Regions from separate parts of the Aneurinibacillus sp. XH2 genome, predicted to be linked through region 2. Evidence: riboswitches for the same ligand, from Rfam matches in the RefSeq annotation. Region 2 holds a riboswitch; each other region holds the start of a gene.
The links. A riboswitch is a leader RNA that binds a small molecule or an ion and turns the genes downstream of it on or off. The one in region 2 is predicted to bind cyclic di-AMP.
Positions count from the first base shown of each region.

Region 1 (3,279 bases), 150 kb from region 2:
GGAATCATATAATTAAACTAAAAGGGGATGAGATACCAGTATTTGTGTCAGAAAAGTTTAGGGAAGAAATAGAGAAGAATGGGATTATTGGGTGCGACTTTCAAGAAGTAAAGGTAGTTTAGAGGTGGATACCGGACTAAACGTTTTGACTGGGAGTTCTGCATCTTAAAGGGGAGCATATCACAGTGTCATACAAGCCGGGTCTGCACCAGCATGCGAAGAAATTCTTTTTTTGGCTTCTACTCATTCTTTGGAAGTGTACCTTATTTTGCTTAGCAGTGCAGCCGCGATAGGATTGTCCTGCTGAATATAGTCACGCCAGTTTTTTTGTTTCAGTTCGACTTTTATTGATAATGATAAGTCTGTAACGTATAAAGTTGTATTTAAAGGGGGTTCCGTATTTTATTTTTTGGATAATTGTGGAGAAAAAAGATTGAATCCATCTGAACCGGATAAAGGTTGGGTTAACCAGTACTTTTTGTCGGGGAATGCACACACGAATATGGATCTGATCGCACAACACATACAACATATTTGGTTAAATGAAATATCCCTTATCGATATTCTTGGCACAGAAGCGAACGAAGTCGAAGATAAGGTACAGCTAAAGATTGAAAAAAACAAAATTTATCAGCACATTCATATCCTCGATGATAGGGAAAAAGAAGTTATTATTGGCCGCTTCGGGCTGGATAACGAAGAGGAACGGACACAGCGGGAGATCGCGCGTGAGCTTGGCATTTCACGTTCATATGTATCGCGGATTGAGAAGAGGGCTTTATTGAAGTTGTTTCATGAATTTTACCGCAAAAACGAGAATGCAGTGAAAAATTAATCGAACATATAAAAACAAACCGCCGAAAAATGGGAAAAAATTTTTCGGCGGTTTGTTTCTTATTTTAAAACATAAACTTTTATATTTTGAACGCCAAACTTACTTACATGTTCTGGTGAGCCTGGCACGAAAATATCCACGCGGTTGTTTTGAATAGCTCCGCCAATATCGGTGGCGTGTGCGATCATACCGCCTTTCGGAAGCCCCTGGAAGGAATAGCCTGTAATGTACACTTTGCTTCCAAGCGGAATCACATCTGGATCGACCGCGATGGTACCGACCTTCAGCTTATTGCCGAAGTAGTCCACACCTTCCCACCCGCCGTTTTCTTCAGGTGCAGCGGAATAAGCCGTTGCTTTTGAAAAAATGACGCGCTTATAGGTAAACTTTTTACCAGAGGCCGTTTTCACCGACGGACTGTCGGAAGTTTTGTTGGCTGCAATTGCGGTCGCTGGTTTGTTCGCTTTCTTTTTTGGTGCCTTTTTATCGTCTTGTTTCTTTTCTGGCAACACAAGTACGGTGCCGCCTTGAATATTTTGCGGGTCTACGTTTGGATTCGCGGCTTGCAGCTTTTGGACAGGAACGTTTAGCTTCTTCGCGATGGTCCAGAAAGTTTCTCCTTCCATGGCTGTATAGGTGTCCGGTAATTGAATCGTAGAACCGATTTGCAAGTTTAATGGATCAACGGATGGGTTGACAGCCTGAAGCGAAGTGAAAGGTAGATGATGAGCCTTTTCAATGTTCCACAGCGTATCATTTCTTTTTACTTTGTACTCTGCACCGGCGGCTATATTGGTGGCGCTTACGCATGCAGTTAATGTAAGTAAACCGGTAAATAAACTTTTTTTCATACAAAAAACTCTCCTCTCCTGATAGCCTACAAGGTTAGTTGCCGGGTTCGGGTTCAGGAGTTTACCCTATGCTTATCCATGTATCTTGATAAGCAATTCACCCCAAAAGAGTATCCCCTGCACTTCTTTATTTAAAGAAGTTTCGGCTTTTTTGTACCCCGACATCATAACACAAAAATCAAAAGAGGATCGCTGGTAATTATAAGTACTTAAAGTTTTATCTTTCTTTTTCTTGTAAAAGATGGGAAAGTGTTACGAATTTATACCCTTTTTTAGAAAGAATAGGAAGGATTTTCTCCACTGCAAGCAATGTTTGCGTCTGGTCGATACCGGAGTCGTGAAACAGAATAATATCTCCCGGTTTGGCTCCACTTGTTACTTTGTTAACTATGTAGTCGATCCCCGGATGTGCCCAATCGCGCGTATCTTGGTGGTATGACCAGATGACGACCGGATGTTTTTGTTTTGTCGAACTGAGAAGCACAGTATATGTTACTTCTCCTCCGGGTGGACGAAAGAAGCGCGGGTGTTTCCCGATTAGCGAGTAAATGACTTGATCGGTTTTGCGGATTTCATCACGTAAACGGGCCGTAGTTATGTTCTTCATACGCGGGTGGGTAAACGTATGGTTGCCGATTTCATGACCTCTGCGATTAATGTCCCTGATCACACGCGGATACCATTTCGCGCGCTGGCCCACGACAAAAAACGTCGCTTTGGCATGATATTTGTCAAGAATGTTTAGCAACTTAGCCGTATAGACAGGATGGGGGCCATCGTCGAACGTAAGGGCAATGAGTTTCCGCTTCGTGTCAACATGGTAAATAGGGGAAGCAGTCGATTTCGAGATTGCTGGCGCTGCTGGAAACACAGTGGCCCAGCAGCATAACAATGTGGCGATTAAGCTAACGAAAAGCTTCACAATTTTCATGTCTCTCACCGTTTTATGTAATGGTATGTATAATGTTTGCGCGTTTTTGGATAGGTATGCTTACAAAGGGTGGGAATGCATGCAGAATATTTATCGTGTAGGAAAACAATACTAAAGTGGAAAGCATTCCAGATGAGAGGAGCAGAAAACGGTGGATGATTTGCAACTAGCCCGGGCGTTGTTTGGGACGACAATGGGATTTCATATTATTTTTGCTACGCTTGGCGTGGGGCTTCCGCTGATGATTTTAACAGCAGAAGTTTTGCGCCAGTGGAAAAAAGACAAAGACTATGGCATTATGGCACAACGCTGGACGAAAGGATTTGCGGTGCTTCTCGGGGTGGCTATTCCTTCCGGCACCATTGCGGGTGTTCAGCTTTCCTTGCTGTGGCCTGGTTTTATGGAAGTCGTTGGGAAGGTTGTTGCTCTTCCGTTTCAGATTGAGATTTTCGCTTTTTTGTTGGAAGCGTTGTTCATGTCCATTTATGTGTATGCGGCCGATCGGTTGTCCGCGTCTATGCGCATTCTAAGCATGATATTCGTAGTGATTGGTGCGGCAGCATCCGCGATCCTGATTACAAATGTGCATGCATTTCAGGGAACGCCCGCCGGTTTTAGGATGGAAAACGGCGAAGTGATTGATGTGGATCCGTGGGTTGGAT
Region 1 is NZ_CP014140.1:1,013,892-1,017,170, forward strand. Features, by position in the region: gene ACH33_RS04925 (AHH domain-containing protein) at 1-122, shown strand, start outside; partial or broken gene ACH33_RS20030 (DUF4351 domain-containing protein) at 247-342, opposite strand; partial or broken gene ACH33_RS04930 (sigma-70 family RNA polymerase sigma factor) at 542-835, shown strand; gene ACH33_RS04935 (LysM peptidoglycan-binding domain-containing protein) at 895-1,686, opposite strand; cyclic di-AMP (ydaO/yuaA leader) riboswitch at 1,695-1,844, opposite strand; gene ACH33_RS04940 (polysaccharide deacetylase family protein) at 1,904-2,617, opposite strand; gene ACH33_RS04945 (cytochrome ubiquinol oxidase subunit I) at 2,769-3,279, shown strand, end outside.
Region 1: another riboswitch for cyclic di-AMP. It lies ahead of ACH33_RS04935 (LysM peptidoglycan-binding domain-containing protein); the one in region 2 lies ahead of ACH33_RS05685 (C40 family peptidase).

Region 2 (3,279 bases):
TTACACCTCACCCTTACACAATAATTTTATCTATGCCCATCATCATAGTTGAAAAATATGTAATTCTTTTATCATGGCGATTCTACTATTAATATTATTTTACCATGGCACGCGAGAAATCCCCTTCCTCCAGAATTTATACTATATTTTGTTTATTAAGGATTTGATTTCCTTTATAATTACTATTAAAGTAACTTTTGATATTATGGGCGGTGAATACACAATGTTAGTACAAAAAAGCAAGTTTGTTATACGTACCTTTAAAATCACTGAAAATGGACTATTATATGGTTATAAACGCTTTTTCTTTAAGCATGACAAACTTATTAAATTCGAAGATATTCCTGAAAATCAGGTATCTTTCTCGGTATTCCCTAAAAAATCCTTTATTGCAGCTATCATTTTTACGTTAATAAGTGCCATGATGGCATGGGACTATTTGTTTGCAAGTTCTAACACTGATAAAGCAGAAGCGCTAGACTCTTTGACTTTTTATTCACCTATCTCATGTTTTTTTTGGATAATGTTTTGGTTTAATTATAATACTTATACTTCTTTATCTGATCATAAAACAGACATTGTCTTTTTTGAAAATATTCCTTCGTCAGAAAAAGTACATGATTTCATAAAAGAATTACAGCAAGCAAAAGAGAAATATATTAATCAAAAATACTACAACCATATTCACTATCATAATTTAGAACCTTCTTCTATTTCCGCAGAAATATTTAGGCTATCACAGCTTAAAGAACAAAATATAATCTCGGAAGAAGAATTTAATGAAATAAAGAAAGAGTTAATACAATCTAAGAAAAATGAAGAAAAGACAATTGGCTTTATGCGTTAATCCATCCATTGAAACCTAAGAATCTAAAGCCCCTCCACCTAAACGGGAGAGCACCGAAAAAGTACCCGACTTTTTTCCGTAAAGCGGAAGATGGGTGCTTTTTCTTGTATTTCCTAATAAGCAATTAAATCCCCTAGCTTTATGTCACTAAGGAAACATTTATGAGTTTAACCATTCGTTATAAATGAATCCGTATGTTAACAAAGTGAATAGTTAAAGTTAACAAAAATAAAGAATGCCACTGGAAATAATCCAGCAACACTCAGTTCACAGAAAATGCAATCGTTTTTCAGTGCTCTCTCTTTTAAAGAAAAGTGATTTATAAACTAAAAGTATCTGCGTACCTGTGCAAAGTGGCTTTGGCACCATGACGAACTTAGATCGGTGATTTGTACACCTCTACCTGGAGCAGGTGCATGAATCATCTGATTGTTTCCGATATATATTCCTTCGTGATAGCCGCTACGTGATCCCGAATGGAAAAAGACAATATCACCAGGCTGCATATCGGATTTGCTTACTTGGTAGCCTTGTTTCAGTTGTCCGATAGGACCAGTTGATATCGAGATGCCGAAATGCTTGTACACATATGAAGTAAATCCTGAACAATCGAATCCGGTTTGCGGGGATCTTCCTCCATGTACATACGGTATACCGATAAACTGTTTGGCATAATTAGCGATCTGAAGTCCTGTTGCTGACCCAGTAGTTAAATTAGCACTTTGCGTTGGCCTATTGTTTGTAAATGGATCTGTCTGTTGTTTGGTGCTCACCTGGTGAGGCCATGTATATGCTTCGCCTTGCTGTGATTCAACTTGCTGTGCTTGAGCTTGTTGAGGTACCAAGTTACTCATTCCGGTAAGCAAAACCCCAGTCATTCCTGCAATAGTAATCATGCGTTTTAACAAATTATTACACTCTCCCTTTCCCATGCCTCCGAGGTTAGCTGACGGGTTCGGTTGAAAGGTGCCCGATCGTATACACGATTTCACCCCATAAAATGATTCCCCCGTTCCAATTGATGGACTAGGCATTCATTGAATCCTTTCTTACCTTACCGTATAAAGACGAGCGGTACATTAGTAAAGGGATGGGTGTGTCCCCATGTATTTCCGACAATAATGAGTCCCGGTATATGCACATTAAGTTAATATATTAGACTTGCCCAAAAATAAAAAGAACCGAAGATCTTCCTAATTTTTGATAAAATCAAGCTCTGCTCCTGCTTTCGCTTCATATATGTAGTAAAATTTTTTATCAACACAAATCAATTTTCTTGAGGGAATAAAGTGTGTATCATATACTTATAGAGGTGATATTTTCTGGATGGCAGATACACAACGTGAAAAGTTGTTAAGCATAGGAGGAGATTTGATTGAACGTACGCGAGTACCTCAAACGTATTGGTGTTGATATTGAAGACATTCACGCCGATTACCAGTCGCTTCAATTCATTCAAATGCGTCACATGCTGTCCGTCCCGTTTGAAAACTTGGACATCATAAACTCCCGTCCTATTGAAATAAACCTTGAAGCAATTTACCAAAAAATTGTTGTAAGTAAACGAGGAGGATATTGTTATGAATTGAACGGACTGTTAGGTTGGCTTCTACAAAATGTGGGTTTCTCTGTGTCACTGGTTTCTGGCCGGGTTCATCACGGTGATGGTACATATGGCCCTGAGTTCGACCACATGGCTCTTTTAGTACACCTCGAAAAAGACTATATCGTCGATGTCGGGTTTGGTGATTCCGTGCGTAGCCCTCTTCAGCTTTCGGGAGACATTGTCACCGATGTCAGTGGTTCGTACCGTATCACGAGTGAGTCAAATTCCGAGACCTTATGTTTCCAGAAATTAGTGCAGAATGAATGGATTACAGAATTTAAATTCACGAAAAAACCTCGTAAACTTGACGAGTTTTATGAAATGAATCAGTACCAGCAAACTTCTTCGGAGTCTCATTTCACGAAAAAACTTATCTGTTCTCTTGCTACACCTAATGGTCGAATCACTATTTCGGGTGATTCACTAATCGAGACAATTAACTCCATAAAAACTAAACGGATGATTTTGTCTTCCGAAGAAAGAAACGAAATCTTGAAGCAGCGATTCGGAATAATATTATAACCTGATTCCATATGCAGTGGAAAATAATTCTTCCACTACTTCTCCCTTATCTCTCACCTGTTCTCAAAGTGTATCAACATCATCTACATAGAAATTAAAGCATCCAGGGGGAGGATAATTTTCATGCTCCATGATGGCAAACATGGCTCCACTTTCATTTAGTAGCCACCAAAAATAACCCGGCGCAAGGCCAGGTTATTTTTGGTGAAAATTATGTGGCACAAGTGTGTTGTAAATCATACAAACGGGTTGTTTCTGGAAGACCTGTAGCAACGAATCCCGCCACCCATTTAGATAGCGAGAT
Region 2 is NZ_CP014140.1:1,166,372-1,169,650, reverse strand. Features, by position in the region: gene ACH33_RS05690 (SHOCT domain-containing protein) at 224-847, shown strand; gene ACH33_RS05685 (C40 family peptidase) at 1,174-1,743, opposite strand; cyclic di-AMP (ydaO/yuaA leader) riboswitch at 1,764-1,890, opposite strand; gene ACH33_RS05680 (arylamine N-acetyltransferase family protein) at 2,223-2,975, shown strand.

Region 3 (3,279 bases), 630 kb from region 2:
TTCGCGAAAGCCTAACTGCTCAAAAGCAGCAATAATGTTTTGGAAGCGCTGCGGCGGATTAACGCGAATGTAGTCGCGGTCCTGATTGTCTACCCCCGCTGCAATATCGAGATTGGTCACAAAATAATATGCTACCGTATGGCTTGAAATCAGCAGATCTTTCGGCAATTCATACCGAAACGGAAACACCTTTCTTTCTTCCGCCCCAATATTAAAATTGCAGGCAAACGGAATGGTAGCGATAGCCTGCCTGTATTCGTTTTGCTTCGTGCGAATGGCCATCATAAACTGAACGTCGATTTTTTTTATGTATTGTTCGACGGCACCACCCTGAATCACAAGCTCTCCTTCGACTGTATCGCCAAGTATAAACTCGCTATTGCGAAGTACCAGATCTACTCTGGCCGACCCGAATCCCAGCTTCGCCATCATCTTTTTGAACATCTCAACGACTCCCTTCCTTACCGAATGATTCTAACTATCCTGAGATTTTATGCAAAAAATACCTGGCTATAATTGTTATCCGTTATACAGCATAACCTTATTCTTCTATCCGTGTATGCTATACGTGGCAACATTATAAAAGTTTCAGCTATTTTTCCACTTTGCGATCCGGAAATGCTTCCTTAATGTTCTTCCATACGCCGCGCTCCGCTTCCCGCGCTTCCGTTTGCCATTCGCGGATCTGGTCGACGTATTTTACATTCGGCGGAAACGTCGCCAGGCGCGCCAGACCACTTCTAACAAGCGTACCATTGAAAAATTCCCCTTTACCGTCTTTCACATCAAGATATACATAACGCAGCCACCGTCCGTACCGATCCGTGGACTGGACATCTTTTTCAAGCCAAACTTCCTTGCCTTCTAGACGCCTCGTCGTATATTGCTTTGCTTCTTCTCCGAGATATCCTTTCGGCCGGTTTGGTGCTTTCGATTCCGGCGTATCAACAAGAATCAACCGTATCTTCCGTTCTTTTCCCTTCACATTTACCACAAATGTGTCCCCATCCACGACTCTAACCACTTTTGCCTTCTGCAGTTGCTGCTCGTTAACATTTACGACTGCCTTTGTTTCTTGAAAACTGTCCTGGGAACCTGTGCTACAGGCAGCAAGTATCCATACGCAAATAAACCATATGATAGACAAGCTCGCCTTTCTTCCCATGTCTCATCCACTCCACTTCATTTTTGTTCTAGATATGTTTTCCAGATAGAAAAAACTCGCGGACAAATGCTTCGCAAGTTTTTCCTAATCATCAAGATAAAAACCAGCCTATCGACATAGACTGGTTTTTATCTTAGTCATATTTTCTATTTTACAACACGACGGGCAGTTACATAATACTTTTTATACCAAGAACTGTTCAAACTGCTGATCGTAACATTATATTTCGTGTTGGCCATATGCAGAATTTTTCCACTCCCGATATATATACCAACATGAGTAATATCCCATTTGTTTTTCTTAGTGCTAAAAAATACTAAATCTCCTTTTTTTAGCTGGTTTTTTGGAACGTATGAGCCAAGCTTTACCTGTTTGTCATCATCCAGCGTATTTATGTTAATTCCGTTCTTTTTGAATATATAATAAATAAAACCGGAACAATCCATATATTTTCCAGGCACATAGGCATGTCTGTACTTTGCTTTGCCAATCAGGCCTTTGCCAGTATTGATAATATTGTCAATCACACGACTTTCGTTACTGATATTCAAAGTACTTCCGTATTTTGCAGAAATATCTGCAGCTTCTGCCTGCATGGGTGCAGCCATTCCCCCAAGCAAAATTCCTGCTGTTAATAGACTTGCTGTTACTGCTTTGAAATTTTTTTTCATGATTCCCTCTCTTATCTGCCGACGAGGTTAGCTGACGGGTTCGGTCGAAAGACGCCCGACCGCGCATGCGCGGTTTCACCCCAAATCATTGGTTCCCCCGTTCCAACGTGTATCAAAATTGGATTAGGCATATGTTTTGTTTCATGTATACCATAACGTACATAGAATACGATTTCATTATAATAAATGTGGATATGAAGCCTCTTTTTGTAATTAATTTCATATACTTACATCATATATAGACGGTCAGATAAGCCTTTCAATAGGCGAACTCAAACCAATAAAAAAACAAATAGACGGCCCGATTCTGAGCCGTCTGTTCGCTTTCTTTATTTGATTTTATGTTGAGTGACTACAGAAGGAGAGTCTGTAATGGTGTTTCTAACTGCCTATCCAGTATAATTGCAATAATAAGAATAACAAAAAAAAATACTGGCTAATTTCATGTAGTTTTTCGGATCTCTGTTTCGCATAACGGAAACAATTGCTAACGTCCCAAATAAAATGAGTCCCGCAAACCCTATAAGTTCCATTAACGCCCACATAAAAATGAAGCCTCCTTTATATGTTCAACCACTTCATCCTGAGAAGCTCCGCATATTCATTAAGATAAGAGTAACATAAGTTCCTGAAAAGACAAAAAGAAAGAAGCATCAAGTATATCATGGCAAAAACAAAAGAAGGTTATCCAGTCTAAAACAGTAGGAACAACCCTATTGTTTATATCTTACTGCTAAATGTCAGCCATACGAAAAACCCCTGCACAGGGGTTTTTCGCTAACCAAATTATCCATTCAAATCATCTGCTCAGACAATTGCTGCTCTCCCTCTTTTTCTTCCCCAAAATGCACAGTCCAGGTAATCACTTTTCCGGCAACAATAACCGCCAGAATCGTATAAAAAAGTTTATCTAAAGGCAAAAAGAATGAAGATAAACCTAATACGATTAAGTCTAAAATGAGAAACACGGTTCCTATCGATATACCGGTACCTTTACTGATAAAAAGACAGAGCAAATCCTCTCCACCCGTTGTTCCGCCATAGCGCAGGACAAGTCCGGCACCATAACCGGTGATAATCCCCGAAAGAACGGAAGCCAGCACCATCATATGGCTAAAATCAAAAATCAACGGTGAATACAATTCGCACAACTCATAAAATAAGGAAAAAGCAAACGTGCCTAGAGCCGTCTTTAAGATAAACTGCGGACTTTTTTTGAAAAGAATCAGGATGAAAAACGGGAGATCAAATAGAAGTATTGTGATTGCAGGTGAAAAGTCAAATACGTACTTAAGCAGAAGAGAAAGACCGACAAAACCACCTTCTAATAAATTGTTTTGGAAATTAATGTGGTAATAGCCAAAAGCCAAAATAAACGTTCCTAACAAAATCATCAAAACCGAGCGAATACTTTGTTTCCTCATATAAGAAGCCTCTTTCCGT
Region 3 is NZ_CP014140.1:532,109-535,387, reverse strand. Features, by position in the region: gene ACH33_RS02600 (sporulation protein) at 1-432, opposite strand, end outside; gene ACH33_RS02595 (thermonuclease family protein) at 593-1,165, opposite strand; gene ACH33_RS02590 (C40 family peptidase) at 1,312-1,836, opposite strand; cyclic di-AMP (ydaO/yuaA leader) riboswitch at 1,838-1,976, opposite strand; gene ACH33_RS02585 (YitT family protein) at 2,631-3,260, opposite strand.
Region 3: another riboswitch for cyclic di-AMP. It lies ahead of ACH33_RS02590 (C40 family peptidase); the one in region 2 lies ahead of ACH33_RS05685 (C40 family peptidase).